One region of the Exiguobacterium sp. s6 genome, then DNA from elsewhere that is predicted to be linked to it. Evidence: predicted binding sites of a transcription regulator. Region 1 holds the regulator's gene; each other region holds the start of a gene.

Region 1 (7,420 bases):
GGATGTCACCGGTGAGCGTCGGCTGTTGTTTCGTCAACACTTTCAAGAGCGTCGATTTGCCGACTCCGTTCGGACCGACGAGGGCGACCGATTCGCCGCGTTGCAGCTGAAAGCGGAGATGCTGGGCGATCGGCTCCTCATAGCCGATGGCGAGGTCGCTGCCGCTCAACACGTCGTTCCCGCTTTGGCGTTTGATTGAGAACGAGAGGACGGCACTGCGCTCGTCACCGTCCGGCGCTTCCATCCGATCGACTTTCTCGAGACGTTTGCGGACGCTCTGGGCCCGTTTCGTCGTCGTCGCCCGGGCGATGTTGCGCTGGATGAAGTCCTGCATCTTGGCGATCTCTTCTTGTTGGGATTCGAACTGCTTCTTCTCTTGCTCATAGATCGCGGCCTTCTGCTCGAGATACTTCGTATAGTTGCCGACGAAACGACGGCTCCGGTGGCGAGAAAGCTCATAGACGACCGAGACGACGCGGTCGAGGAAGTAGCGGTCGTGGGAGACGATCAAGACGGCGCCTTTATAACCGCTCAAATACTTCTCGAGCCAGCCGAGCGTCTCGATGTCCAAATGGTTCGTCGGCTCATCCAAGATGAGCAGGTCTGGACTTTGAAGCAGCATCTTCGCCAGGGCGAGGCGGGTCCGTTGTCCACCGGAGAGCGTATCGATGCGGCGCTCGAAGTCGTCCGGATAGAAGCGCATCCCGTGAAGGACGGAGCGGATCGTCGCCTCGTATTGATAGCCGCCGCGGTCTTTGAACGTATGCTGTTCTTCATCGTAAGACGACAACAGGCGCTCATAGGCGGCCGGGTCGTTCAAGATGCGCTCAGATCCCATGTCTTGTTCCATGCGGCGCAGCGTTTTTTCCTGTTCAATTAAATCGGTGAAGACGGTGAGCATCTCGTTCCAAATCGTCTCGTTCGATTCAAGTCCTGAATCTTGGGCCAGATAGCCGATCGTCACATCTTTTGGCTTCATGATATCGCCTGAGTCATAGTTGTATTCCCCGGCGATGACTTTGAGCAGTGTCGACTTGCCGGCGCCGTTCCGGCCGACGAGGGCGACGCGTTCGCCTTCTTGGATTTCGAGTTTGACGTTCTCTAAAATCGGCTCGACGCCGAATGATTTCGATAAGTTATTGACTTGCAGTAGGATCAAGTGAAAAAACCCCTTTCTCTCTATTTAGTATACTGTATTTTTTAGTCTTTTCAGGTATATTCGTTGAGTGGTTATGTGAATTCGTTTACAATCAAGGTGTATGAAATTAGATTCGTTTGAAACGCGTCGTAAAAAGGAGGCTCTTTCCGTTGAGTCAAAACGAACCAAAGATTCCGCAAGCGACAGCCAAACGGTTGCCACTATACTATCGGTTTATCCAAAGCCTGCATTCATCAGGAAAACAGCGTGTCTCTTCTGCTGAACTGAGTGAGGCGGTCAAGGTCGATTCGGCCACGATCCGTCGCGATTTCTCGTACTTCGGTGCGCTCGGTAAAAAGGGATATGGCTATAACGTACAGTATCTGTTAGACTTTTTCCGTAAGACACTGAATCAGGACGAGATTACGAACGTCGCCTTGGTCGGGGTTGGTCATCTCGGGACAGCTTTCGTCAACTATAACTTCCTTAAAAACAATAACACACATATCGTCGTCGGGTTCGACGCAGACGAGACAAAAGTCGGCACGACGATGTCCGGTGTCCCGATTCATCACGTCGATGAGATGGAACAGATTATGAAGCAAAACAAGATTGACGTCGCGATTTTGACGGTGCCGTCTGCCTATGCACAGCCTGTCGCGGATGACTTGGTCCGCTTCGGCATCAAAGGCATCTTGAACTTTACACCGGCCAGGCTTACTGTGCCGGATACGGTCCGCGTCCATCATATCGACTTGTCGATCGAACTCCAGTCGCTCATTTACTTTATGCAACACTATCCATCTGCTGAGGGGGTCCATCAATAATGGAATTACTATTATCGTCACTCGTCGTCGGTATTCCAGGCGGAGCAAGTCTGTTTGTCATCGCGATTATCGCGCTCATCATCTTCGGGCCGAAGAAATTGCCTGAGTTCGGCCGTGCCGCCGGACAGACGCTCCGTGAGTTCAAAAATGCCACGAGTGGCATGATGAACGAGCATGACGAGAAAGACAAGAAAGAAATTGAGAAGAAAGAGCAGTAAGCGATGAGCCATCAACCTGATCAAGAACGGGCACTGTCCGACCACTTGACAGAGCTGCGGAGACGACTGATGCTGTCGGCATTTGTCGTCTTTGCCTTCTTTTTGATTGCTTTGCCGAGTGTCAAATATGTGCTCGCCTATCTCCAGGCCGACCTCGTCGAACGAGGCCTTGAATTGAACGCCTTTGGGGTCGCGGACCCGCTCATGATTTACTTGAACTTGGCGCTCGTCATCGGTCTCGTCGCGGCTGGTCCGTTTCTACTGTATCAACTGTGGGCGTTTGTCGCACCTGGTCTGCATCCGAACGAGCGGAAAGCGACGCTCGCCTATATTCCGATCATCTTTATCTTGTTCCTCGTCGGTTTGGCGTTTGCCTACTATTGGTTGTTCCCGCTCGTCCTCGATATCTCGACGGACCTCGGGCAAGACCTTGGTCTGACGCAAATCATCGGGGCGTCGAACTACTTCACGTTCTTGCTGCAACTGACCATCCCATTCGGACTGTTATTCCAGTTACCGGTCGTGACGATGTTCTTGACGCGCATCGGTGTCGTGACGCCGTACTTCCTGTCATCGATTCGGAAGTACGCCTACTTCGCCTTGTTCGTCGTCGCGGCCTTCATTACGCCGCCGGATTTGACGTCGCACCTCATGGTGTCACTGCCGCTCTTCTTCTTGTATGAGATTAGCTTGTCGATCTCACGCATCACGTACCGGGGCGTGCTCCGACGTGAGAAAGAGGCGATGGTGAAAGAACAGATGGATTTGATGAAACAAATGAATGAGAAGTAAACACCATGTCATGCGACGTGGTGTTTTTTTGATTTTAGGGCTATTCAATTTTGAAAAAACAACTTAAAATTAGGAGGGTTAAATCAAAAAATGGATTATTTTTGAAAGTTATACATTCATAAACAGAAATGAGGAGACTGATGAAGAAGTGGTTATGGAGCATGCTCGTGGTGCTCGTCATGATGGTGGCACCGGGAGTCGAAGTTCGAGCAGAAGACTATGCCAAACCGGAAATCATTCCGGCAGGAGAAGTCGTAGGAGATAGTGGGTATGTGTGGCGTTCGGGAGATCCGGAGACGCTTGTTCACATTGAGACCGGTGAGGAATATACGTTACCGATTCGCGTGTCTGCTGCTTATAATATGTATGCCATCGGAGACGGCCGATTTATGTTAAAAGGATGGCCGGAGTGGGTGATGTGGGATATACGTACGAATGAAGCGACGACATTCCCAATCGAAGCAGGAAGTGAGAATCGACTCGTGTCAACGAATGTAACAACAGGAATGATGTTATGGGCTGATGACGAAAAGTATATTATCACATCGATGTCAGGTGATATTCTCGGATCGCTCACGAAAGGCAGCGATCCGGTATACAGTCTGCTCGATGACGGGAACGTCCTCGCATTCGCCGACGGTCAAGTGACGAAGCGGACGGTGACAGGAGAAGTGCTTGAGACAATCAGTTCCTATTCAGGACAGGTGCGGTGGGCCCGTCACATGAAAGAAGCGAATCAATGGTTCGTGATCAAAAGTGATGACTCGGAGCACATGTTTATTTTCGATTTGGCGACGAAACGATGGATTGAGAAAGATGCGCCAAACGTAAGTAATCTTACGTGGAAAGACGGCACCTACTACTTCATGACGCGAGAAATGTATACGACATTCTATGTCAGTTATAACGTCAGCACGAATGAGTGGAAAGAGGCACCGATTGATGACGCTGACATTCGACAACACGGTCCGTGGTACGTGTTTGGTATGAAGAAGACGGAAGTGTACACGCCGGAGTCTTTATGGAAAGCGCCATGGCAATTGAATGTCAATGTGCCGAAAACGACGAATCGCTATGAGGTAGGTCGTCCATATGACGTCAACGGAACGGCCACGCTCGTTGATGGTACGGCCTTACCGATTCCAGCGACTGAGCTGACGGCACGTTTAGCCTATCAAGACGACCCGTTCGTTTGGGAGCAAGGGAAACTGACGTTACAGACGAATGAGTCGTATGACATGATTTTTAAGTGGAACGATTTTGAGCGCCGGTTAGACTTATGGGCATCGAACTATGTGCCACTCACACTCGACCCGCCAACCGGTGTCTTAGGTCCGATTAGCGGGAAGACGACACCGAACACGCCGGTGTTTGTCAGTGTGACGAAAAACTTGTATCAATCGAACTCATCGGATTCATTGTTGAACTATCAATCTGCGACGATCCAATCGGATGAGTCCGGGCGCTATACGTGGCAACCGGCGCGGTGGTTCACACCTGGATCGCGTGTGACTGTGAAAATCGGTAGTGGGTCAGGTGTTTACGCCGATCCGATTGAACTTCAGACGGTCAAAGAAAGTGACGATACTTCATCAAATGGTATCTCGGTTCTGACGAAAACGGTCACTTCAGGTGTCACATTGAAAACGACGCCGAACGCCGCAGTGGATGTGTTGATTCGCAGTGGGAAATACTACGAAATTTCGAATGAGCAGGCAGATGAAGACGGACTCATTTCGATTAAAGAGTTTAATACGATGCCTGTAGACATCGGAACAAAAGTCTACTTCAAATTAAAAGAGGCACCCGCTTCGGCGTTCCGGCTCACAACCGTGGAGACAAGAGTGGAACCGCCTGTCTTTTCGTGGACTCGGACACCGTTAATGTATGACAAATCCATCAACATCACATCGAGTACCGATCAGGCCTATCGCATCTATCGAAACGGTACACATGTGGCGACAACACGCGTCATGCCGTACACGTTCGAGACGCCATTAAAAGAAGGGGATGTCATTCTCGTCACACGTTCGAGCGGCGATGCGACGTATGAACTCACAAAGACGGTCCGTGCGTTCACTCCGACGCTCAGTGTGACGGACACGTTGATGACGAAGACACAAGCGACACTCTCAATCAAAAAGACGAGCACGGCGACAGTGCGCTTCTATGTAAATGACAAACTCGTCTCGGCCAAACGCCTATCGACGACACGTTACACCGTCCCCGCCAAACCGGGGGATCGCGTTCGCGTCAAAGCATCGGTCGGCTCGAAATCGCGTGACGTCTCGATTCAGTTGCCGAAAACGTCGCTGTCGACGCTCTCGATTAATGATGAGAAGTCACTCTGGGTCGGGTACGTGATCCCGAATAGCACGGTCACGTTGAAGAACGGTTCGAAAGTATTGGCTACTGCAAAGGCGAGCAGCACCGGACGTGTGACGCTCCGCTTCACGAGGCAACCGGTCAATGCGACGCTCTCGTTGACGAGCCAAAGCGGGACGTTCCGACATGCGCAGACGGTGAAGGTGACGACTGGACCGACACCGACGCTCGCGCCGACGATTCCATCGAGCGCATCGAAGACACTGAAGGCGACATCGAACGTCGCGTATGGCACATTGACGCTCACGCGGGGGTCGACGGTCCTCGCGAAGAAGACGGTGACGGCCACGTCGACAACGCTCAGTTTCACCCCACAAAAGAAAGGAACGAAATTGACACTCCGTCTCGTGACGCCAAAAGGCCGAAGCGTGACGAAGACGATTTACGTTCGTTAACAAAAAAGCCATTCGCGATGATGCGGATGGCTTTTTTTAGAGATAGGGAACGAGGGAAAGCCGTGATACGATGAAACCAATCAAACATAGGTCAGGGGGAGAAACGATGGCTTGGGAGTACTACGGGGATGAACTCATCATCATCGGCGTGTTGACGACAATTTTGTTGATTGCCGTGCTGAACTTTTTGAAATCGCGATTCAAGCGGAGACTCGTCTTCTCGTTGACGTTGCTCCTCGTGGGATACATATCGTGTATCATCGGACTCGTCTTCGTCCGCGGTTGGGACGCGCTGGGCTGGATTTTGATTGGCATTAGTCTGTATGTAATCGGTCTCCTCACCTATATCGGCGTCGTTATCTATCACTGGGTCAAAGGACGACGCACCACAAACTCATAAGTGAACCGTTCCGGTTGCGGGACGGTTTTTTTGTTGTCACACATGGAGTTCAAACTTTAGACATAATTACGTGAAAAAGTGAGCAAAAGGATTGTCAAACCTTCTTGTGAAATAGTACACTAAGTTCAGAAAGTAAATGTGATATTTATCACAAACACTAACTTGCCTAACACTCAAAGGAGAGACAACCATATGAAAATCGCAGTCATCGGATGTACACACGCAGGAACAGCAGCAGTCAAAGGATTACTCGCCAAGCACGACAATCTCGACATCACGGTGTATGAGCGCAACGACAACGTCAGCTTCCTCTCGTGTGGGATCGCCCTCCACGTCGGTGGTGTCGTCAAACGTGCGGAAGAGCTCTTCTACGCGTCACCGACCGAACTCGAAGAACTCGGCGCGACGATGCGCATGAAGCACGACGTGTTGAACATCGACACGGAAGCGAAGACGGTCCATGCGAAAAACCTCGACACGGGAGAAGACGTCTATGACACGTTCGACCGTTTGATCGTCACAACTGGTTCATGGCCGATCGTCCCGACGCTCCCTGGCATCGAGATGACTGGGATTGAGCTCTGCAAAAACTATGGCCACGCCCAACGCATCATCGAGCGGGCGAAAGATGCGACGAACATCGCCGTCATCGGTGCCGGCTATATCGGTGTCGAGCTCGTCGAAGCGTTCGAAGTGTACGGTAAACACGTCACGTTCATCGATAGTGCCGACCGCATCTTGAACAAGTACCTCGACAAGTCGTTCACGGATCAACTTGAAGCGGACATGACGTCACGTGGCATCGACCTCGAGCTCGGCCAGACGGTCGAAGCGTTCCGCGGGACAGATGGAAACGTCACGCACGTCGTGACCGATAAAGGTGAGTTCGAGGCTGACCTCGTCATCCTCTGTGTCGGCTTCCGCCCGAACACGGGACTCCTTCAAGGCCAAGTCGACATGCTCGGCAACGGCGCCATCATCGTCGACGAGTATATGCGCACGAGCAACCCGGACGTCTTCGCGGCTGGTGACAGCTGTGCCGTCTATTACAACCCGGCGCGCACACATGCCTACATCCCGCTCGCGACGAACGCCGTCCGCATGGGAACGCTCGTCGCTGAGAACTTGATTGCACCGCGTGTCCGTTATCAAGGGACGCAAGGAACGTCAGGTCTTCGCCTGTATGATTGGAATATCGCCTCGTCAGGTCTCACAGAAGAAGCGGCCGCCTTGTTCGGCCTCGACGTCGAGAGTGTCGTGATTGA
Region 2 (7,420 bases), on a different contig from region 1:
CCGGTACGAACGCGACACGATTCAAGTCGAGCGGTTTGCCGTCGACGAGCACCGTGCCCCGGTCGAATGGCGTCAGCCCCATGATCCCTTTGAGAATGGTCGACTTCCCGGTCCCATTCAAGCCGATTAGGCACGTGATTTCTCCTTTTTGGGCCGTGAACGACACGTCTTCGATAACTTGTTTTCTCCGGTAACGTTTTTTAACTCCCAATACTTCGATCATCGAGATTCCCCTCCCCGTATTGCCGTTTGATTTTATCGACGAGCTCATCCATCGTGACGTCGAGTTCTTGAATCGATTCGACGAAGACGGCGACCGCCTCATCGACGAGTTCGGTACGGATCCGTTTCAATACGTGTTCATCCGTCGTCACGCGACTTGGGCGATTCCGTTCGGTCGTAATCAATTGTTGTTCCTCCATTTCTTTGAACGCCTTTTGGACGGTGTTCGGGTTAATTTTCAGTTCGCTCGCGAGCTCGCGCCGCGACGGCATCTCTTCGCCCGCCTGCAGTTCGCCAAGTGCCATTTTCTTTTTGAAGTAGTCGACGACTTGGATGTAGACCGGGGCTCTCGTGTTGAATTGTATGATCATGTGGTCACCTCTCTAAGTGTATGATGCGACTAATACACTACCTGACTGTATTATCACCATAGTACACTAACGGAGTCAACAGTTTTTTCCAAAACAAAAACGCATCCTCCTATAAGTGGATGCGTCAACTGGATTGAACGATGTGATTGGCCTTGGCTTTCGGGTTGACCATCTTCAAATAATGCACTTCTCCGGGCCAGTACCGGCGCTCGTACTTGGCAATCCGCTCCGACAAATCGCCGATATACGTATCACGATTCAAGACCCGTTCATACCGGACCTCCCGCGGACAGTCGAGATAGACGACGTAGTCAAAATAAGGGCGCCACTCGTCCCGCAATAAAAAAATCCCTTCGATCAAGACAAGTGCGTTCGGAGCAATCTCGATCGTTCGCATGACGATTTCGTCCCGGTCGCGCGCATAGTACGGTAACGTCAGCGTTGTCTCCCCTTGCCGCAACGGTTCGAACAACGTCTGGACAAGTAAGTCGACGTCCCATTGGAGCGCATAATATTCCATCGCTTCCGATTGTCCCGTCCCGTAACGCCGATGCCGCTCGACGATAAAATCATCGATATGTAGCATCATTTCCTTCGGTGAGGTCCCGCGCAGTTGATCAACAAGCGTCGTCTTCCCAGCTCCGCTCAATCCGTCGATGGCGACGATGAACGGCCGGCCTTGCGGATGCTTGGCGTGTTCTCGACGAATGGTTTCCCGTAAAGTGTCCATCCCCTCATCTCCTTCCCACAAAAAAAGTCAGCCCCGCTAAAGGGCTGACTTCAGTTTACCAGAGCACCCAGCCTTTCGCTCCCGGTGGCGCACTCTCAATCAAGTGCCAAATCGGGACCGTATAAGCGAACGCGATCAAGACGAACGTGACGGTGATCCATAGTTTCCAGTTTTCAAAGAAACGAGGCGTCTCCATCGCTGCCTCTTCCGTCTCAGCAAGCGGGAATTCTTCCTCCCCTTTCGGCGCGAGGAACGACAAGTTGAACATTGAGTAAACGAAGATGAGGACCGAGATCAAGAGGATCGTCCCGCCAATCGCCATGGCGATGTGGTATGGAATCCATTCGCGCGTAAGCGCATCCGAGAAGTACGTTGCCGGTCCGGTCCGACGCGGGTTACCTTGGAGTCCTGAGATGTGCATTGCGTAAGACATGATTGACATCCCAAACGCCCACGTTCCCGTTTGAATCAATCCGAGTCGGTTCATCTTTTTCGTGAGTGTACGACCGCGCAATACCGGTACGAGCCAATATGCCGTTCCGAAGAACGTCAAGGCGACGGCCGTCCCGACTGTGATATGGAAGTGACCTGTGACCCAAAGTGTGTTGTGGACCATCGCGTTCAATTGGTGCGATGCGTTGATGATCCCGCCGGCTCCGGCTGGAATGAAGAACAACATGCCGACGAACGGCGCGAGGAAACGGACATCCCCATATGGCATTTTCTTGACCCAACCGAATAACCCGCGGGCACCGAGTGCGCGACCACGCAGCTCGAACGTCGCAAACAGCGAGAACGCCGTCATAAACGACGGGATGACGACGAGGAACGTCAAGATGACTTGAACGAACTTCCAGAACGGCTCAATCCCCGGCTCTGTCAACTGGTGGTGGAAACCGACCGGGAACGAGAACAAGAGGAACAACAGGAACGCCATCCGGGCGAGCGCATCCGAGAAGATTTTCCCCCCGATGACTTTCGGCACGACCGTATACCAGACGATATAGGCTGGCATGAGCCAGAAATAGACGAGGGGGTGACCGAAGTACCAGAACAACGTCCGTGATAACTCAATCCCGACCGTATCTTTCCATCCGAGCGAAAGCGGTAGCAGCTGGAACAGAATCGTTCCGGCAACACCGAGCGTTGCGATGACCCACAATAGCATCGTCATGACACTCATATACGCCGGAAGCGGCGGGTGAATACCTGGGTTCTCCCGTTTGTAGTCCGCATACATCCGGAACATGGCGAACGCAGACAACCATGTGCCGACGACGAACAAGACGAGGCCGATATAGAAGATCGGGTCGGCCATGAGCGGCGCGTAAAACGTATACAACACGGTCGCTTTATTGGCGAGCACCATGATCGTGACGAGCACGGCACCGGCGATGATCATCCAAAATCCGAGCCACGCGACCCGGGTCGGGAACGACTCAAAACGTCCGAACGACTTAGCGAGGAGCGCGTAAAGAAGACCGATGATGAACATTGTCGTGAAGACGAGACCGAGCATGATGCCGTGCGCGGTCAAGAGTTGATAATAACCGAACACTTCCGGGATGACGCCCGTTCGGATGAGCGTCTGCATGAGTCCTGCCAAACCGCCGATCAGGACGGCGAGGACCGAAATGACGACATGGGCATAGGCGAGGCGCGCTTCTTTAACACCGATACTTGGTACCGGTACGCCGCGTTCCATTTCCCACTGTTTTAATTTTGAGGCTACGTCATTCATTTAGTCCACCACCTTAATTTTTGTCGACATCATGTGATGTCCGGTTCCACAGTATTCGTTACATAGAATCAAGAATTCGCCTGCTTCTTCGAACGTATACGTGAGCGAGTTGATGTGGCCTGGCACGACCATCATATTGACCGGTGTCCCTGTCAATTGGAACCCGTGGACGACGTCCGGTGACGTGACGAGAAACGTGACTTTCGCCCCTTTTGGGATTTCCACATTGCCCGGTGTGAATGTGAACGCTTGGGCGACCATGACGAGCTCATACTCGTTGTCACCGATTTTATGAAGCCCTGGTTTGTCGAACGGTGCAGTTTGATGCACTTTTGCCGGGTCGATCAAATCGGCGTCCGAAGCCGGCTGATTCCCTGCCGCAAACGCAGAGATACCGAGCACTGTCAAAAAGACGCCTAATAGAATAATGCCGAATACTAACCAATACTTCTCAAGTTTATGAATATGCATCGTGCTTCCCTCCTCTTGCTCGTTATCGTGTCACAAATAAGTAAAAGACCGACGACCACATGGCAATGATGACGCCAGCGACAATCATGACCGATGTGAACGTGCCTTTTAAGTTCGGTTCTTGTCCATCGTTTTTCTCCACGTGAAGGACCCCTTTCCCTTTGATTTCCACTTTCATTGTATGAAAAGGGGCACTGATTAATATGTGACATTTGTCACTTCAAAAGTGACAATCACATCAAATTTGCGTAGTTTCCACACATAAAGTTCACATTTTAAAAAAAGGCATACAAAAAAGGCGATTGCTCCGACATCAGTCGGTCCAATCACCTGTTCATGTTCTCATGTTGTGACGCCGCACGTTTTTCAACGCTTATGAACGGCAAGTCAAAGCCGACAAATACCGGCGGGACAGCCTTCGCAGTAACATAGCTCTTTTAGGAAATCGATGTCATGCAACACCATCGATGTCGGAGTCGTCGTTAACACGCCTTCTTTCCGCCACTGGTTCATCATTCGATTGACCGTTTCGCGAGGTGCACCGATCAATTGTCCGAGTTCGCCGTCAGACGGATGTCTCGGAACTGTGACCCCCTCTGTCTCCTCTACGCCGTGCATTGCCGCCATGCGAAGCAACGTCGAGGCGAGCGCCCCTGGCTTCCCATACAGCAACAAGTCACGCAACTTCATCTCGGACTGTTTGCGCATCATCGAAGTCCAACGCAACACCTCCGTAGCCAGCTGCGCGTCTTGACGCACGAGCTCGTCCATTTCTTGTTTTGAAATCCAGCCGATGACACTGTCCTCGGTCGTCTCGATACTGTAGGAGCTCGGGAATACATCGTCGATGTCGAACTCTCCAAAGAAGTCGTCAGCGCCGTATATGAACATGATAAGCGAACTCCCTTTTTTCGTCAGTTTCGTGAATTTGACGGTACCGCTCTTCAAATAAAAGAACTTACTGCATTTTTCTCCTTCCCAACAAACGATACTCGCTTTTGAATATTCTTGAAACGTCATCATCTCGAATAAGAGCTGTTTCGTCTCTTCTGAGAAGACGAAGCTGTTCGGTTGGGTCGTCCCACATTTCATAGTCATGTTGTCTGCTCCCTCCACTGGTCTCATGCCTAATCTGGCCTCGTGCGTGATATATGGTTTTATTATACAGGAGGGCAATGGGCATTTTCATAAAAGTATGTGACATTTCAAACAATCTTCTTATTTTTTCGTTCACAAAAAAAGACTGCAGGCTCTCTGCAGTCTAATCCAATCATCGGTAGACGAGTCGAATCAACTTCTCGGCTCCTTTGAAGTTCGGATAACGAACCGGTAAATCAAATTTCGTCGTATTGCGTAAAATCGATTTGGCATGGCTGAACGTCTCAAAGCTGTAGCGACCATGATACGAGCCCATTCCGCTCTCACCGACGCCACCGAACGGCAGGTTCGGGTTCGTCAAATGCATAAGGACATCATTGACACAACCTCCGCCAAACGTGAGATGCTTCATCACCTTCTGCTCCACCTCTTTCGTCTCAGTGAACAAATAGAGCGCGAGCGGGTGTGGGCGCGCTGCGACGAAATCAATCACTTCGTCGAGTTGACGATACGTGAGTACCGGTAGAATCGGCCCAAAAATCTCATCCTTCATAACGTTTGCGTCTTCTTCGATGTCCGTCAATACAGTCGGAGCGATCTTCAATTGATCTCGGTCGGTCTGACCTCCGAAAAATACGTCGCCTTCCGTCAAATATCCGATCAAGCGGTCGAAATGTGTCTCATTGACGATTCGTGTGAACCGCTTCGTCCCGACGCCATTCCCGAACATCGTGAACGCTTCACGTTTAATGGCTTCGAGGAATACCTCTCGTTTCGATTCATGGACGAGGACATAGTCTGGAGCGACGCACGTTTGCCCGGCGTTCATCCATTTGCCCCAAGCGATCCGTTTCGCCGCAATCTCGATATTGGCATCGTCATGGACGATGGCCGGCGATTTCCCGCCGAGCTCAAGCGTGACCGGCGTCAAATGTTTTGCCGCCGCCTCCATGACAATTTTTCCGACCGGTGTCGACCCAGTGAAGAAGATATGGTCCCACTTCTTTGCGAGCAGTTCCGTCGCCACGTCTTTATCTCCTTCGACGCTGACGACGTAGCGGTCAGTGAACGCCCGTTCGAGCACTTTTGTGATTATTTGGGCGACGTTCGGTGTCAATTCCGAAGGCTTCACGACGGCCGTGTTCCCTGCGGCAATCGCTCCGATGAGCGGTGCCATCGCCAATTGAAACGGGTAGTTCCATGGAGCGATAATCAGTACCGTGCCATAAGGTTCATACATGACCTCACTTTTCGTCCCGAGATGAATCGAAGCACCGCGGACTCGCTTCGGGCGCATCCAACGTTTCAACTCACGAGTCGTCCGTGTAATCTCATCGTAGACGAAACCAATCTCCGTCGTGAACGCGTCGAGTTCCGATTTGTTCAAATCCTGCTCCAACGCTTGGAGAATTTCGGCCTCATGATGTTTGATCGATTCTTTTAAAAACGTCAGCATACTGAGACGGAATGCGAGCGATTTGGTCGCTTGTGTCCGATAGAAGCGACGTTGTTTACGGATGAGCTCTTCGATGGTCAACTGTTCGATTGGTGCGAGCATAAATCTGCCTCCCTTAGATGATAGCGCTAGCTTCATCTTATCATTTTCTCTTGGCCATCGACCATTTTGAACCTTCGCTCCGCACACTCTCGGTCTGCCTTATCTCACGGGCACGTTCCGCTTTTTCGCTTGTTGCATCATGACGAGAACCAACCCGGCGGCGAGCAAGATGCCTCCGGTCACCGTGAATTTTTGCGTCAACGTGATGGAAAGCCAGCCTAAAAAAGCCGATCCCGTTACCGTCCCGAGCGAGAAGAAGGCATAAAAATATCCGTAGGATTTGCCACGGTTGGCATGGTTGGTGGCTTTGATCAACATCGTGTTGATGGCTGGGAATAAGATCGCGAAACCGACACCGTACAAGGCGAGCACCCCGTATAAGAGACTAGATGTCTCGGCACGGCCGATCAACAGTTGGCTCACACCAAGAATGCCGACACCGAGTGCCGCAAGTTTCGCTGGTTCGATTTGATCGAACAAACGGTTCGTCGGTAACACAAATACGAGCACCGCCATGATTCCGAACGTACTAAGCAGTGTCCCGCTCAAGCGGGAGTCATAGCCGAGCGACTGTACATAAAGCGGTAGCAAGAACGCGATCGCACCTTGCGAGAACATTAAAAGGAAGGCACCGATATACGCCTTCACGACGTCACGTTCAAGCCGTGATTTCCCTTCCTCTTGACGGCTCGATGTTCCGAGCGACAGTTTCGACGGACGTAAAAAGATGAGTGCGAGTAATGCGACCATCGCCCCATAAAACGCGACGTATGTGAAAACGACGGGGACGGTCGTTCGACTCGCCATGATCCCACTGAACGCCGGCCCGATGATGGCCGCCAACCCGACAAAACTGCCGGTCAATGCCACTTTCTTCCCTTGACGGTTTGCTGCGGTCAAATTAGCAGACAATGTGAACGCGGCCGGTACGATCAAGCCGGCGACGAACCCGTGCACGATGCGGACGATGAGAAGCGTCGTCGATGTGTCGACGAGATGGTATGACAATAGACTGAGGCTCGATAGCCCGAGACCGACGAATAAGATGACAATCGGACCGATCCGGTCAGTCCAGATTCCCGATAAAATGTTGCCGAACGTGTTCGACAACGAATAAATGGCAATGACGAGTCCGGCGATGAACGGTGTCGCACCGACCGATGTCGCGAACGTGCTCATGACCGGAAGCTGGGCAAAAAGATCAAAGAAAGCAAAAAAGACGATACTAT
Region 3 (7,420 bases), on a different contig from region 1:
CGTTCGTGCCGGCTGAAGCGGCTGAGATTCCATTGTTTGATCGCATCTTTACCCGCATCGGTGCGGCCGATGACTTGGTGAGCGGCCAGTCGACGTTCATGGTCGAGATGACGGAGACACGCCAAGCGGTGACAGAGGCGACCGAACACAGCCTCATCCTGCTCGATGAGATCGGTCGGGGGACATCGACGTATGACGGCATGGCGCTCGCCCAGGCTATCGTCGAATACATCGCTTCGACAATTGGAGCGAAGACGTTGTTCTCGACCCACTATCACGAGCTGACCGTGCTCGAAGACACGATCCCTGCTCTTGAGAACGTGCACGTCCGCGCCATCGAGCGAGACGGGCGTGTCGTGTTTCTACATGAAGTACATCCGGGGCGGGCCGATAAGTCGTACGGGATTCATGTCGCTGAGCTCGCTGAATTGCCCCGTGATTTGATTGAACGGGCGCGGACCATCTTGTCTCAACTTGAGACGGACTCGAAACCGGAACTGGCAGCTGTTGAACATCCGGGAACGGCAGAACCCGTGGCCCAACTATCGCTCTTTGAGGCGGAAGACGAGATTAAACGACAATTGCTCGAACTCGATTTGTTGGCGATGAACCCGATCGAGGCGATGCAAGCGCTCTATGCGCTCCAACAATCCGCGAAGAAGGGGTGAGTCGATGGGAATCATACAGGAGTTACCGGAACAACTGGCCAACCGAATCGCGGCTGGCGAAGTCGTCGAGCGGCCGGCCTCGGTCGTGAAAGAGCTCGTCGAGAACGCGATTGACGCCGGCGCCACCAAAATCGAAGTCGATTTGGAGGAAGCGGGCATCCGTCTCATTAAAGTCCGCGATAACGGGCACGGGTTTTATGAAGAGGACGCCCCGCGCGCCTTTTTACGTCATGCGACGAGTAAGATTCGGGACGAGCACGACTTGTTCCGGATTCGCACGCTCGGCTTTCGTGGGGAGGCGCTCGCCTCGATTGCTTCGGTCAGCCATGTGACGCTGAAGTCACGCCGGGCCGAGGAAGACGGGTTCGAGATGACGCTTCAAGGCGGCGTTGTCACGGCGCAAACACCGGCCGCGGCGAACGTCGGGACGGAGATAGCCGTCAGTCAATTGTTCTATAATACACCAGCCCGATTGAAGTATTTGAAAACGTCCGCGACGGAACTGGCGAGCATCACCGACACGTTGAACCGGATCGCCTTGTCCCACCCGGAAGTGCGCCTCACGGCGTTCCATGAAGACAAGGAGCTGCTCAGGACGAGCGGGAACGGAGACATCAAACAAGTCATGCTCGCCATTTACGGGCGTCAAGTCGCGGCCCAAATTGTCACGGCGTCGAGTAAGACGAACGACTATAGTTTGAGCGCCCATCTCGTCCGTCCGGAAGTGACGCGTTCGAACAAGCAGTACGTGACGCTCATCTTGAACGGTCGGAGCATCAAGAACTTTGCGTTGACCCAAAGTGTGCTCGAAGGCTACCACACGCTGCTACCGATTGGTCGTTATCCGATCGCTGTCCTCGAAGTGAACATGGACCCGATGCTGATCGATGTCAACGTTCACCCGACGAAACGAGAAGTTCGGCTTTCAAAAGAGAAAGAGCTCTGTCAGTTGATTCGCGAGACGGTCCAACTGACACTCCGGGAACAGCGTTTAATCCCGTCGGTCAAACCGAAAGAGCGACCGGTCATTCGGACCGAACAAGAGCGACTTGATTTCACGGTTGAACGGGCGCCGGTCACGGAAGAAGCGCCGACGTGGAACTATCCAATTCCACGTGAGCCTGTCACGTCACCGAGTCGTTGGTCGCCGACCCCGCTCGTCAATGAAGCGCCTGAGCCGATAGCGTCGACGGTCGAATCGGAAACAATCGAGACGAAAGGAGAGCGGTTGCCGCCGCTCGACGTCATCGGTCAATTGCATGCGAGTTATATCGTCTGTGGTGCCGAGGACGGGATGTACGTCATCGACCAACACGCGGCCCAGGAACGAATCAAATATGAGTTGTTTTACGAGCAACTCGGGAATCCTGACAAGGAATACCAGTTGTTGCTGCTTCCGCTCACGCTCGAGTTCACGCAAGAAGAGGCGCTCGCGATTGAAGAAGTCACTTCGCTTTTAAAAGAAGCAGGTCTCGAATTGGAGCCGTTCGGCGGCAATACGTTCCTCGTTAGAGAGATTCCGACGTGGTACCCGCAACATGATTTAGAAGGAACGGTCCGTGATTTGATAGAGATGGCGATTCGGGATCGCTCCATTGACATCGCTAAATATCGGGAAGATGCGTCGATTTTGATGGCGTGCAAACGGTCGATTAAAGCGAACCATCCGTTGAACCACGAGATGATGCGGCAATTGCTTCACGATTTGAATCAGACGACGTCTCCGTACACGTGTCCGCACGGACGTCCGATTTTAGTGAAGTGGAGCACGTACGAGCTCGAGAAGCTATTTAAACGCGTTATGTGACACGCCTGTAATCTTTTTTTAACCTCCTGTTACGTTTATGGATAGGTGGCTATGGGAACAATATACACATGTCACTCAACGCATCGAGGTTGAGAGGTGGCTTTTTCACTGCCTCACCCTCAAGATGTAGACATGATCGATAAACCAGTAGGGGGAAAAGATTATGGCAGACACGCTTAAAGTAACGAAACGAGAATTACGACCACGTTCGGTCCGCGCTAACTTGCGTAAAGAAGGAAAAGTGTTAGGTGTCGTTTACGGCTACAAAGTTGAAAGCACACCGGTCGCATTCGAAGAGATGGCACTTCGTAAGATTCTTCGTGAACACGGCGACAACGCTTTGATCGAACTCAATATCGATGGTAAGAAAGTGAACACACTCGTTCACGGGACAGAAGTCGACCCATTCACGAACGAATACAAGCACGTCGAATTTATGGCAGTGAAGATGGACGAAGCGACAGAAGTCGAAGCGGACGTCACACTCGTCGGCGACGCGAAAGGCGTCAAAGAAGGCGGCTACTTGGCACAGACGCTCTATAAAGTAACGGTCTCGGCAACACCAGCCAACATTCCGGAGCGTATCGAGCTTGATGTTTCTGAACTCGGCATCGGTGACTCGCTCACTGTCGCTGATATTCCAGAGAACAAAGATTACGAAATCGTATCTGAGGGTGATCTTCAAATCGCATCGGTGAATGAACCGGTGGCGGTCGAAGACCTTGAAGCTGATACAGCGACAGAAGGCGAAGTTGAAGCGACTGAAGAGGCGTCAGAAACTTCAACGGAAGAGTCGGAAGAGGCTTCTGAAAACAAAGAATAATCATTTCGAACGGCCCTTTGCGAAGGGTCGTTTTTTTCTAGTCACAAATCCGACAAATGTAAACGATTACGATGTGAAAAATGTGTCAACATGTGGAAGGGGCGATTGCAATTTATTCGTTTCGGGCTTATATTGTTAATGATTTCACATGTTCGTTCTTATTATAATGGTTTCATTCAAACAGAAAGAAGGGTTTGTGACATGGCATCAATGGAAATCCATGCACTCGAATCGTTGCGGAAGAAAGCACAGGCATCTTCGCAAATGATTCATTATCGGCCAATGGAGTACTTTTTACGAGCAATGCTCGCGGGGATCTTTATCGGATTCGCTTCAATTTTCACACTGAAAGTCGTCAACGGAATGTATTTGATCGATTCTCCGTTCACAACGCTCATCGGAGGATTCTCATTCGGGATCGCCCTCGTCATGATCATCTATGGCGGAGCCGAACTGTTCACCGGGAATACGATGTACTTCACAACCTCGACGATGCGGGGGTACACGACGCTCAGCGACACGATGCTCGTCTGGTTGCTCTGCTTTGTCGGGAATGCGCTCGGTGGCGTTTTGTTCGCCTTGCTGCTCGCCCCGACCGGTGTCATCCAAGAACTTGGGATGAACAACTGGCTGTTCTCGGTCGTCGAGAGCAAGATGCACCACACGACGGTCGAAATTTTCTTCCGCGCGATCTTCTGCAACTGGATGGTCTGTCTTGCCATCTTCTTGCCGAAGCAAATGAAAAACGAGTTCGCCCAAATCTTCTCGATGATCTTCCTCGTCGCCGTTTTCTTCGCCTCAGGATTTGATCACGTCATCGCCAACTTCGTCTTGTTCGCCCTCACGCTCGTCGTCCCGCATCCTGAGGCGATCAGCTTTGCCGGCGCGATCCACAACTTGATCCCAGCCACGTTCGGGAATATCATCGGTGGCGCGTTGTTCATGGGTGCGATCTATACGTGGTTAAACGCGAAAGGCTTGCGTGAAGCCCAAGAATCGGAAGCAACGGAAGAAGTCGAATTGAAAATTGTGAAACCTGCCAAAGAAGTATAAGGTAGCTCACGACAACGAGCAGTCGAGTCCACGTCAGTGGCTCGACTGTTTTTGCGTTTTTATCACAAGCATTGATCACAATTTCGACTTCACATCTCAATAGCAAAACATGACATAATCTATATATGGAACTTAAGCGAGTAATTAACTCGCTTGTAATCAATATATAGTGAGGTGATGCGGAGTGAATATGCTCCAGCTTTATGAAGATGTCTGTGTTCTCCCAGATCAGGACCTCGTACAAGAGAACGCCAACGTCGACGGGAAATCACCACTTGGAAAATTGGCACGATTATCCTCAGAAGTATCAAAACAATTGTCGACGACATATCTATTATCAGAACGGTCACGTCAAGCCGTCGAGGATAATTTTTTGTATATCCATGACGCCGACTACTATGTGACAGGATCGACGACGTGTTGTCAAATCCCACTCGGTGAGCTACTCACGAACGGATTTCATACCGGGCACGGGACGATTCGACCGCCCCAGGATATCCGCTCGGCGATGGCGCTCGCTTCGATTATTCTTCAAGCGAACCAAAACATGCAGCATGGCGGTCAAGCTTTCCCGATGTTTGATGTCGACCTCGCACCGTATGTCGAAAAGACGTATGAACGTCAGCTCGAGCGGCTCAAAAAGTTACCAGTCGAATGGACGACCGAGCAACTCTTTGAAACTGCCGAGTCTGAAACAATCGCGGCGACGTATCAAGCGTGTGAGGCGTTCATCCACAACGCCAACTCGATGCACTCACGTGGTGGCGGACAAGTACCGTTCGTTTCCATCAATTACGGCACCGACACGAGCCGGTGGGGACGAGTATTCATTCGAGAGTTGCTGCGCGCGACCGAGCGAGGGCTCGGTAACGGGGAGACGCCGATTTTCCCGATTCAAATCTTCAAAGTGAAAGAAGGGGTCAACTTCCATGAGGACGATCCAAACGTCGACTTGTTCCGTCTCGCGTGTCGTGTGACGGGCAAGCGATTATTCCCGAACTTCTCGTTCGTCGATGCTCCGTTCAACCTTCAATACTACGACGGGACGCACGGCTCGGAAGTCGCCTACATGGGTTGTCGGACACGGGTGATGGGGAATCGGCATGGTGCCGAGACGTCGATTGGACGAGGCAACTTATCATTTTCGACGTTGAACTTGGTCAAAATGGCACTCGTCTCTTCGGATATCCATACTTTTTATGAGACGCTCGACGCTTACGTCGACGTCGCCATCGATCAATTGCTCGAACGATTCGACTATCAAGCGAAGCGGCACGCCGACGAATTTCGGTTCCTCTATGCCCAACACGTCTGGCGGGGTGGAGAGAGACTCGGTCCAGAAGACGATCTTCGCGAGGTACTGAAGCAAGGGACGCTCTCGGTCGGATTTATCGGTCTCGCCGAAGCGCTTCGTGTTCTCACAGGTGGCACGCATGCCGAGTCACGAGAGGCGGAACGGCTTGGGCTCGATATCGTCACTCATTTACGTGATCGAATGAAGCAGGCATCGGAACGATACGATTTGAACTTTTCTCTCTTGGCGACCCCGGCCGAAGGATTGTCGGGTAAATTTGTGACGAGAGATCAGCAATCGTTTGGGATGATCGAAGGTGTGACCGACCGCGCCTTTTATACGAACTCGTTTCATGTGCCCGTGTATCAATCGGTCTCGATTCGCGACAAAGTCCGTCTCGAAGCGCCTTACCACGCGCTTTGTGATGCGGGTCATATCACGTATGTCGAAGTCGACGGATCGCTCGCCCATAATGCGGAAGCGGTCGAAGCGATCGTCCGGCTCATGCGGACCGAGAACGTTGGCTACGGGTCGATCAACCATCCGGTCGACCGTTGTGGCAACTGCGGCCTTGAAGGGATCATCGACGAAGCGTGCCCGACATGTGGCGAACATGAACGAATTGAACGGATCCGTCGCATTACCGGCTACTTGGTCGGGACGATGGACCGGTGGAATTCGGCAAAACGAGAAGAAGAACGAGCGAGGGTGAAGCATCATGCGCGTCCTATCCGTACTTGAAGAATCGGTCGTCGACGGTCCAGGCATTCGCACGGTCATCTTTACGGCGGGCTGCCCGCACCGTTGCCCTGGGTGTCATAATCCAGAATCTTGGAATCCACGTGGAGGACAAGACGTCTCGGTCGCGGACTTACTCGCTCAAATCGAACAATCAGGCTGGGACGGGGTGACGATTTCAGGCGGGGAACCATTTCTGCAACCGGAAGAATTGGCACGGCTCGTCGACGGATGTAAGGCCCTTCAGAAAAACGTTTGGGTGTATACGGGCTATACGCTCGAACAGTTGCAAGCCATGCACGACGAATTCGTCACAAGCGTGCTCGACCGTGCCGATGTGCTCGTCGATGGGCGTTTCGAACAGCCGCTCATGGACCGGTCGCTCCGGTTTCGGGGATCGAGCAACCAGCGGATTATTTTCTTAAACAAAGCGTAATCGGGGCCGTCGCGTCCCGATTTTTTGTATACTAGCAAAAAAGGGGGAATTTTGATGAAATGGTGTAGTTTTCAAGTTGAAGGAGAGCAAAGGGTCGGTGTCGTGGCAGGAGAGTTCGTCTATGACGTCAGTGACCAATTACATACGACTTCGTTGTTAGAAGTCATCGCGCGTGAGTTTGAACCGGATGTCGATCTAGATGTCGCGCCAAGGCTGGCGCTTCAAGACGTCACGTTCGTCGCACCGTATCGTCCGCTCAAAAATGTCATCTGTATCGGGAAAAATTACGAAGAGCATGTGAAAGAGATGGATACGGCGGGGGCCGGTAAGCTCGTCATCTTCACGAAAGCGCCGACCTCGGTCGTCGGCCCAGAGGCTGTCGTCGAACGTCACCCCGAATTGACCGACCAGCTCGACTATGAAGGCGAACTCGCCGTCATCATCGGGAAATCAGGGCGGGATATTGACGACGTCGATGCCCATATTTTTGGTTACACGATTCTGAACGACATCACGGCCAGGGATGTGCAAAAACAACACGTCCAGTTTTTCCGCGGCAAATCGTTCGATACGTTCTGTCCGATGGGGCCGTATATCGTCA
Region 4 (7,420 bases), on a different contig from region 1:
AGATATTCGGTCATCTCTTCGACGACTTCGGTGGCGACGGGATCGTTCGCCTTGAACGCTTCAAACACGTCACGTGCCGTCACTTCTTTTAACTCGTTCAACGACGTCGTCCGATTTTTTCGTTTTTGGAGCGCCAAGCGGGCGACACCTGTCGCCGAAGCGATCGTCTCGATGCAACCTTTGCGTCCGCAACCGCACATCACGGCTTTCGACTCGTCACGTTCAACAGTGATGTGACCAATCTCTCCAGCCATCCCTGCTGCCCCGTGGACGATGTTCCCATTCGTGATGACACCGCCACCGACGCCCGTGCCGAGTGTAATGGCAAGGAGTTCTGACGCGCCTTCACCGGCACCTTTCCACATCTCACCGAGTGCGGCGGCGTTCGCGTCGTTCTCTAGGACGGCCGGCAATCCCACGGCTTTCTCAAACTCGCTGACGAGCGCAAAGTTTTTCCAACCGATGTTCGGCGAGTATTCGACGACACCCTCGGAGAAGTTGATGAATCCAGGTGCCCCGATCCCCGCACCGGCGAACTCCTCTTTCGCTTTGCCCGATTTTTCTAGATAAGCCTCGAATGAAGCAGCGATATCAGTCGGAATATGTACCCCGTTTTCTCGAATGTCCGTCGTGATCTCCCATTTGTCAGAAATGATCCCGTTCATATCTAAGACGGCCATTTTCACCGTCGTCCCACCAATGTCGATTCCTAATAACCACTTCATCTGTTCCACTCCTCATCTCGATTAAATCGCTTTCATCTTATAGTTTACACTATTAAACCCCTAGTGCAAACCTTTGCACTAGGGGTTTTTCTGTCAATCTATTGAATTTTTCAATTCATGCGTCAAAATGATCTTGGCCGTGTCATACTCTCGTTGTTCAATCATCCCGCCGGCATGCAACTCGTCGAGTTCCATCATCATGAGGCCAATCTCGGCATCGCGTTCGCCGATATAAATGATCGTCCCGAATGATTTCAAGAATTGTTGGACATCATAAAAATTTCTCATCGTCCGTCTCCCATCGTCGTGAGCACATAACGATAGAGCAGTTCCCGTGTCGCTTCGAGCGATTTTGTATGCGTCCGCTCATAGCTATGGCTCGACTCGATGCCTGGTCCGAGGAGTGCATGGCGTACATCGTAGCCGGCACTGATTGCTGCCGAGGCATCGGATCCATAATACGGATAAATATCGACTTTATGGGCGATACCGTGTTCCCGGCACAACGCGGTGAACTGACGGCGTAATCCAAGATCGTACGGACCTGATGAATCTTTCGCGCAGATTGAAACCGTATATTCGTCCGAGTGCTGGCCGTCCCCGAGCGCTCCCATATCGACGGCGATATATTCGGTCACCGCTTCCGGGATCCCGGCGTTGCCCCCGAACCCGACCTCTTCATAGTTGGAGATCAAGTAATGGACCGGATGTGGCAAGTCGGCGCCGACGAGGTCTTTTGCCAAGTCGAGCAAAATGGCGACGGACGCCTTGTCGTCGAGGTGTCGAGATTTGATATAGCCCGCGTTCGTCTGGCGAAAGCGTGGATCGAACGAGACAAAGTCCCCGACCTCGATGCCTAGGGCACGCACGTCTTCAGCCGAATGAACGTCAGCGTCCAGTCGTACCTCGATATTTGATGCCGTCCGTTCGGCACTGTTCGTGTCTTTATACACATGGACGCTTGATTGATGGATAAGAATCGTTCCTTCGACAGGTTCACCCGCCTCCGCATGGACCAAACAGTTCTCCCCTTCAATGGCGGTCCAGGCGTAGCCGCCGACTTGTGTCAACCGTAGACGGCCACTCGGCAAAATCTCTTTCACCATCGCCCCGAGCGTGTCGACGTGAGCCGTCAACAGGCGCGCCCGATCCGATTTCCCGTCAAACGTCGCAAGGAGCGCTCCTTTATTCAAGCGTTTCGTGGCGACGCCGAGATTCGTGAGTTCTTGCTCCACGAAGCCGATCGCCTCATCCGTCATGCCGGACGGACTCGGAATTTCAACCAGTTGCTTCAACGTATTAATCATATCCTTACTCCTTTGTCATCGATTATAGCCGAACCAGAATAACGCTCCAGATGCCACGAGTACGATCACCGCAAACAACAGGCGGCGCTTCTTCGTATGCTCATCCGGCAAGCCGACCACTCCCGCCATCAGAAAGCCCCCGACCAGCCCCCCCGCATGTGCGGAATGGTCCAAACTAGCGCCAAGGACGAAAGCGAGTCCTACGTTTAATCCTAACATAATAAACAGCGGCGGACCGAGCGTCTTCATAAATAAGGAACGGTCTCGAAGGCCAAAATAGAGGAGTGCCCCGACGAGCCCGAACAGCGCCCCCGATGCCCCGGCCGATATGGCTTCGCTGAACGCGTAAGAGGCGACTGTGGCGATGACGCCGGCTAACAAATAAATGGTGACGAAGCGTGACGAACCGTACATCCTTTCAACGAGCGGACCGAGCGACCAAAGCGCGAACATATTGATTGCGAAATGGAACCAGCCGATATGAAGAAACATCGGTGTGACCAGGCGCCACCATTCCCCTTCGTCGATGAGCGGATTCACTTTCGCCCCGAAGCGGATGAGCGTATTCGGGTCGAGCGTCGACCCGATCGATTCGGCGAACCACATGACAAGAAACGTCACGAACATGAGTCCATAGACGAATTGTGGTTTCCCGAAGGAGAACCGTTGCTTTAGTTCGTTCTTCCGTTGTTGATCGAGCGCGACGGCCCGTGGTCGGTACGACTCTTCTGTTTGCCCACACGGTCTCATGCCGAGCTTCACTTTCGCCGCAATCGGGAACGTGAGGGACGATAGGCGCTCCTCATCGACAAGCGGATCGCCGTAAATGTGGACGTGTAACTTCTCACGACCGATGCGGGCCAATCGAAACGAGTTCATGACCGCCTCGACGTCCATGCCGACATGGTTCGCCCAGGCTTTGTCCGTCCGTATGTAGAGGTGATAGACGTCCCCCGCTTTCGTGTCGAACAATAAAAGTGCCCGCGACGGCTCTAAGATGCCCTCGATGCGCCCTCCCGATTCGACCGCACGATATACGTCTTCCCAAAAACAAGCTGGCTCTGACATCGATGGTCACCTCCTTCTATACTTTTATTTTAAAGGAAATTATAGCTGGCGACAAAAGAGAGCCTCTATGCAACGTGTCGAGAAGAGCGGATGACAAAAAAACCGTAGCGGCGTTAGCCGGCTACGGTGATGAGCGAAGGATTGCTCGGTTTTATAAGACAGGTTGCATCGTTTTCAAGAGCACTTCTGCCGAATGATGCATCTTTTGTTTTTCTTCTTCTGATAACTCGATTTCCACGACTTGACGGACACCTTGACGGTTGATGATCGCTGGTACCCCGATGTGGATGTCGTTCAAACCGTACTCACCGTCCAAGTGCGCGCCGACCGTCAATAACGTGTTCTCGTTGCGAAGCACGGCTTTGACAAGACGAAGGAGACCAAGACCGATGGCGTAGTACGTCGCCCCTTTACGTTCGATGATATGGTAGGCTGCGTCACGAACGTTGACGTAGATATCTTCGAGGTCTTCCCATGTGTACTCGTCATTCTCTTCAAGCAACTGTTCGACCGATTTTCCGTAAATACGGGCGTTGCTCCATGCCGCGAACTCTGTGTCGCCATGCTCGCCCATAATGTAAGCGTGGCAGTTACGTGGATCGACGTTGAAGTAATCACCGAGCATGTAGCGAAGACGTGACGTATCGAGTACCGTTCCTGAACCGAACACCCGATGCTTCGGTAATCCTGAATATTTCCAAGCCAAGTGGGTCATGATGTCGACCGGGTTTGAGGCGATGATGATGATGCCATCAAAACCAGATGCCATGATGTCCCCAATCATCGACTTCATGATTTTGGCGTTCTTTTCGACGAGGTCGAGACGTGTTTCACCTGGTTTTTGCGGTGCGCCGGCAGTGATGACGACGATATCTGCTGCACCACAGTCTGTGTAGTCTCCTGCCCAGACGCGCATCGGTGAAGAGGCGAACGAGACACCGTGATTCAAGTCCATTGCTTCCCCTTCAGCTTTCGATTTGTTGATATCGATGATCACAAGTTCCTCACAGAGACTAGCTGTCGTCAATTGGTAAGCAAAGCTGGCACCGACCGCTCCGGCCCCGACGAGCGCGACGCGTGTTACTTTAGCATGATTTAATGTTTCCATATTGATTCTCCACCCTTCGAACAATCTGTTTCATGTTTTTGTTTTGTCTGTTACATAAAGATTGTAACATCATTCACAAACACTCACTACAAGGGAAACCGTTTTCAGTTTGGCAATATTGTGACAATATTCACATTCATTTGAAACATCTTCACTGACTGTACTACCCTCATCGCAGCAAGAGGAAACTAATCGCCGCCGCCGAGGCGATCGCCAAAAAGTTGACGGCGTCATTGCCGAGAAAGCGCCAGCCTGAAACGTAAGTCGTCGGCTCGTGATGATGGACTTTCTTCTCGGTCAGCTTACCGCATACACGACAACGAAACTTGCGTTGAACCGTCGCCCCAAGGAGAGTGTCGACAACGCTTCCGGTCAACCCGAGAGCAATCAACAAGCCGGCGAACCGTAAGCTGATATCGATAAATGGCAACGAAGCGACGATAATGACCGTTGCCCCCGCGACCGACATGAACGTCCCGAACGGAGACACCCCGCCACTCGTTCCCGGTTCCACTTCGCGGAACGTCAAAATGGAGCGCGGTTTTTGTTTGGCGAGCACCCCGAACTCAGAGCCCCAAGTGTCGCTCGTCGCCGCCGCAATCGAAGCGATGTACGCGAATAACCAGGCATCGTTCGGTGTAAGCAACATACCGAGCGCCGTCGCCATCCCGATACCACCGTTGGCGAGCACTTGAACGAAGTCACGAGGTCCCGATTTTTCAACGATTTCATCGACAGGCTCTTTGTCGCGGGAACGGTATTTCGAGGCGAGCGATGACGTCGAAAAGAAGACACCGAGCAAATAGAGCCCGAACCAACCAAATCCGTACCCAATGACTGTACCCGTCACGACCGTCAAGACAGCCCCAGAACGGGTCAGTGAGCGCAGACGATAGCCGGCGAAGGCTACCAGACAAGTTACGAGAAAGATGGCGAGCATAGAATCGTTTCCCTTTCCGTCACGATAAATTCGACAGGAATGTCGTGTGGCTCGACCGGGATTTCATCGAGCAGTTGGACGTCATAGGCCAACGAGATGGTGACACCTTCATACGTCGCTAAAAAACGGTCGTAATACCCCCCACCCCAGCCGATCCGATACCCGGATCGGTCAAAGACACGTCCCGGCACGATACAGACGTCAATCGTCCGCGTCGTCGCGACCGTCGTCGGCTCTAAAATACCCATGACGCCCGGCTCAAGGTCTTCGAATGAATGAATTTCATGGAACGTAAGTCCCTGTTTTGTAACTTTCGGCACGAACACCGATTTTCCTGCCTGCCAAGCTAAGCGAATGAGTGGCAACGTATCAATCTCTAAATCGAGGGCGAGCGTGACGGCCACCGTATCCGCCTCTCGCCACGCCTTCAGTTCGGTCAATGTATGTATGATGACGCGGTCCCGGTCCGGTCGGTCGTCGAGTTCACGGATTTGACGATGTACATTTTGCCGGAGTAGTTTCTTTTCAATCACTTCAATTCCCCCTTGTTCAAAAAAAAGGCCGCCACATGAGTGACGGCCAGTCTCATTATTTCACTTCGCGGTAAAGCGTGTGACGACGGAGACGTGGGTTGTATTTGCGCAATTCGAGGCGCTCTGGGTTGTTACGTTTGTTTTTCTTCGTGATGTACGTGCGATCGCCTGTTTCTGTGCAAGCTAGTGTGATTTTAACGCGCATTTCTTTCACTCCCATCTTACTGATGTTGTATCAAGTGCTTTTGCTTTACAGTCTAAGCATACTCAATTATCCTACCAAGTTTTATTTGAAAAAGCAAGGTTATTTCGTGTTCTTTTTCAAACGTTTCTGCCCGTATGGCGAAGCATCGAGCGGCAGGCAGGTTTTTACGTTATCGCCAATCGGATAGCGCATTCCGACTTCCTCGGTCGACAGTTGTTCGCAAATAAAGACCGTATCGGCTTCAGCGAGGATGCTGCTCTCGATTCGATGGATTGCGTCGAACAGTCCGCCGTGTCCATGCGGATTGCGAGTCGTTTCAAATGACAACATAGTTGAGTATAACGGAACTTGTAGTGCTTTCGCAAGTGAACGTGCCGCTGTAATCGTCATCCAATCGAATTGATGGATCGCTTTGAAGGTGACTTTCGAGACAAGCTCATGTGCAAGTTTGACGTAGGCCACGTTTTGAGCCGCAACTTGGTTCATCACATGCTCCAAGAACGGGCTCGTCAGGCGAACGCGGTACACGTGAACACGGTTGTGGCGTTCATATTCCGGCAACCCTTCTTTGAACGGTGTCAAGACGTACACTGTCTCCCCGTCCGCTGCTCGTGCCTCGACCTCGTCGATGACGCGACGACCGAGGTCCCCGACGACGTTGCCTGTATATTCAGGCGTCAAGACGAGGATCGCCTCGTCCTCTTGGCCACGCTCCGTAGTCACATAATAGTCGTGTGGCGACAAGAACGTGTCGATGTCGATGTCCACATCGTCAAGGAACGGATACGCGCGATAATGTTCAGCGAGCAACTCGTCCGATAGCTTGTCTTGATAAAGTGCCGTCTCGAGTTCGGCGAACAATCGCGTATGCTCGCGGAACCGTTCTGCCGCATATTGGGCCGTGGTCTGCCCGTCGAGGATAAACGCCCAGTCACTCGACACAGCGAGTACGTAATGGCGAATGAGTTGGATCAGTGTCCGGTCGACGAGTGGCGACTTGTGACGATAGTCGGCCACGTCTTTGACGAGTTGCGTCTCCATCATGTGTAAGTGACGTAGCATCCATTCGTTGCGTTCGTTGATCCAGACGTCGCCGTACCCTTTACGTCCCCACGTGTTCATCGATACGTGGACCGTCTCGAGGTCTTGGAAGTGACGCTCGAGGAACAAGGCTGGCGTGATTGTCTCGATGCCAAACTCTTCGAGCCGTTCGGCGACTTTCCCGAGGAACTCGGGTCCTTCAAACCACCAGTGTCCGAACAGCTCAGCATCGAACGGTGCCGTCACGAGGAACGGCGGGAACATCTGTCCACCGTGGGCCTCGAGATGCCCTTCGAGCGTCTGTGCGAAATCGAGGGCGTGGTTGTCGATTTGATGTTCGGCCCAGGCGCGGACATAATAGTCTTTCTCATCCGAGTCGCCCGTGATGCGGTGCATCTTCAAGCCCGTATCGAAGCGAATTCCTTCCGGATGCATGAACTTTTCAATATACTCCCAGTCGCGATCGTAGGCGAGGTCACGATAAAACTCGCGA

Evidence for each region. Region 1 encodes Rex, which represses fermentation and respiration genes when NADH is low (regulators of the CRP and FNR family bind a similar motif). Its sites were predicted from a motif close to TTGTGAAATATTTCACAA; they were not measured.
Region 2: KNP75_RS13160 (cytochrome c oxidase subunit 2A) is a predicted target of Rex. The motif match lies at 3,739-3,756, and genes of this name have one in related genera.
Region 3: KNP75_RS07700 (formate/nitrite transporter family protein) is a predicted target of Rex. The motif match lies at 3,431-3,448, and genes of this name have one in related genera.
Region 4: KNP75_RS05225 (L-lactate dehydrogenase) is a predicted target of Rex. The motif match lies at 4,327-4,344, and genes of this name have one in related genera.

The regions. Positions count from the first base shown of each region.
Region 1 covers NZ_JACSLN010000004.1:9,021-16,440, forward strand. Annotated here, with positions in the region: gene KNP75_RS13870 (ABC-F family ATP-binding cassette domain-containing protein) at 1-1,159, opposite strand, end outside; gene KNP75_RS13875 (redox-sensing transcriptional repressor Rex) at 1,309-1,965, shown strand; gene KNP75_RS13880 (twin-arginine translocase TatA/TatE family subunit) at 1,965-2,183, shown strand; gene tatC (twin-arginine translocase subunit TatC) at 2,187-2,975, shown strand; gene KNP75_RS13890 (hypothetical protein) at 3,116-5,755, shown strand; gene KNP75_RS13895 (YesK family protein) at 5,862-6,155, shown strand; gene KNP75_RS13900 (FAD-dependent oxidoreductase) at 6,348-7,420, shown strand, end outside.
Region 2 covers NZ_JACSLN010000003.1:79,677-87,096, forward strand. Annotated here, with positions in the region: gene KNP75_RS13135 (ABC transporter ATP-binding protein) at 1-223, opposite strand, end outside; gene KNP75_RS13140 (GntR family transcriptional regulator) at 201-593, opposite strand; gene KNP75_RS13145 (kinase) at 718-1,323, opposite strand; gene KNP75_RS13150 (b(o/a)3-type cytochrome-c oxidase subunit 1) at 1,379-3,064, opposite strand; gene KNP75_RS13155 (cytochrome c oxidase subunit II) at 3,065-3,535, opposite strand; gene KNP75_RS13160 (cytochrome c oxidase subunit 2A) at 3,558-3,677, opposite strand; gene KNP75_RS13165 (Crp/Fnr family transcriptional regulator) at 3,923-4,633, opposite strand; gene KNP75_RS13170 (aldehyde dehydrogenase) at 4,806-6,191, opposite strand; gene KNP75_RS13175 (MFS transporter) at 6,291-7,420, opposite strand, start outside.
Region 3 covers NZ_JACSLN010000001.1:1,487,399-1,494,818, reverse strand. Annotated here, with positions in the region: gene mutS (DNA mismatch repair protein MutS) at 1-668, shown strand, start outside; gene mutL (DNA mismatch repair endonuclease MutL) at 673-2,475, shown strand; gene KNP75_RS07705 (50S ribosomal protein L25/general stress protein Ctc) at 2,639-3,298, shown strand; gene KNP75_RS07700 (formate/nitrite transporter family protein) at 3,500-4,351, shown strand; gene KNP75_RS07695 (anaerobic ribonucleoside triphosphate reductase) at 4,542-6,386, shown strand; gene nrdG (anaerobic ribonucleoside-triphosphate reductase activating protein) at 6,364-6,819, shown strand; gene KNP75_RS07685 (fumarylacetoacetate hydrolase family protein) at 6,874-7,420, shown strand, end outside.
Region 4 covers NZ_JACSLN010000001.1:1,018,200-1,025,619, reverse strand. Annotated here, with positions in the region: gene KNP75_RS05245 (ROK family glucokinase) at 1-725, opposite strand, end outside; gene KNP75_RS05240 (YqgQ family protein) at 819-1,013, opposite strand; gene KNP75_RS05235 (M42 family metallopeptidase) at 1,010-2,032, opposite strand; gene KNP75_RS05230 (rhomboid family intramembrane serine protease) at 2,048-3,100, opposite strand; gene KNP75_RS05225 (L-lactate dehydrogenase) at 3,252-4,208, opposite strand; gene KNP75_RS05220 (DUF92 domain-containing protein) at 4,378-5,148, opposite strand; gene KNP75_RS05215 (5-formyltetrahydrofolate cyclo-ligase) at 5,127-5,681, opposite strand; gene rpmG (50S ribosomal protein L33) at 5,737-5,901, opposite strand; gene KNP75_RS05205 (1,4-alpha-glucan branching protein domain-containing protein) at 5,986-7,420, opposite strand, start outside.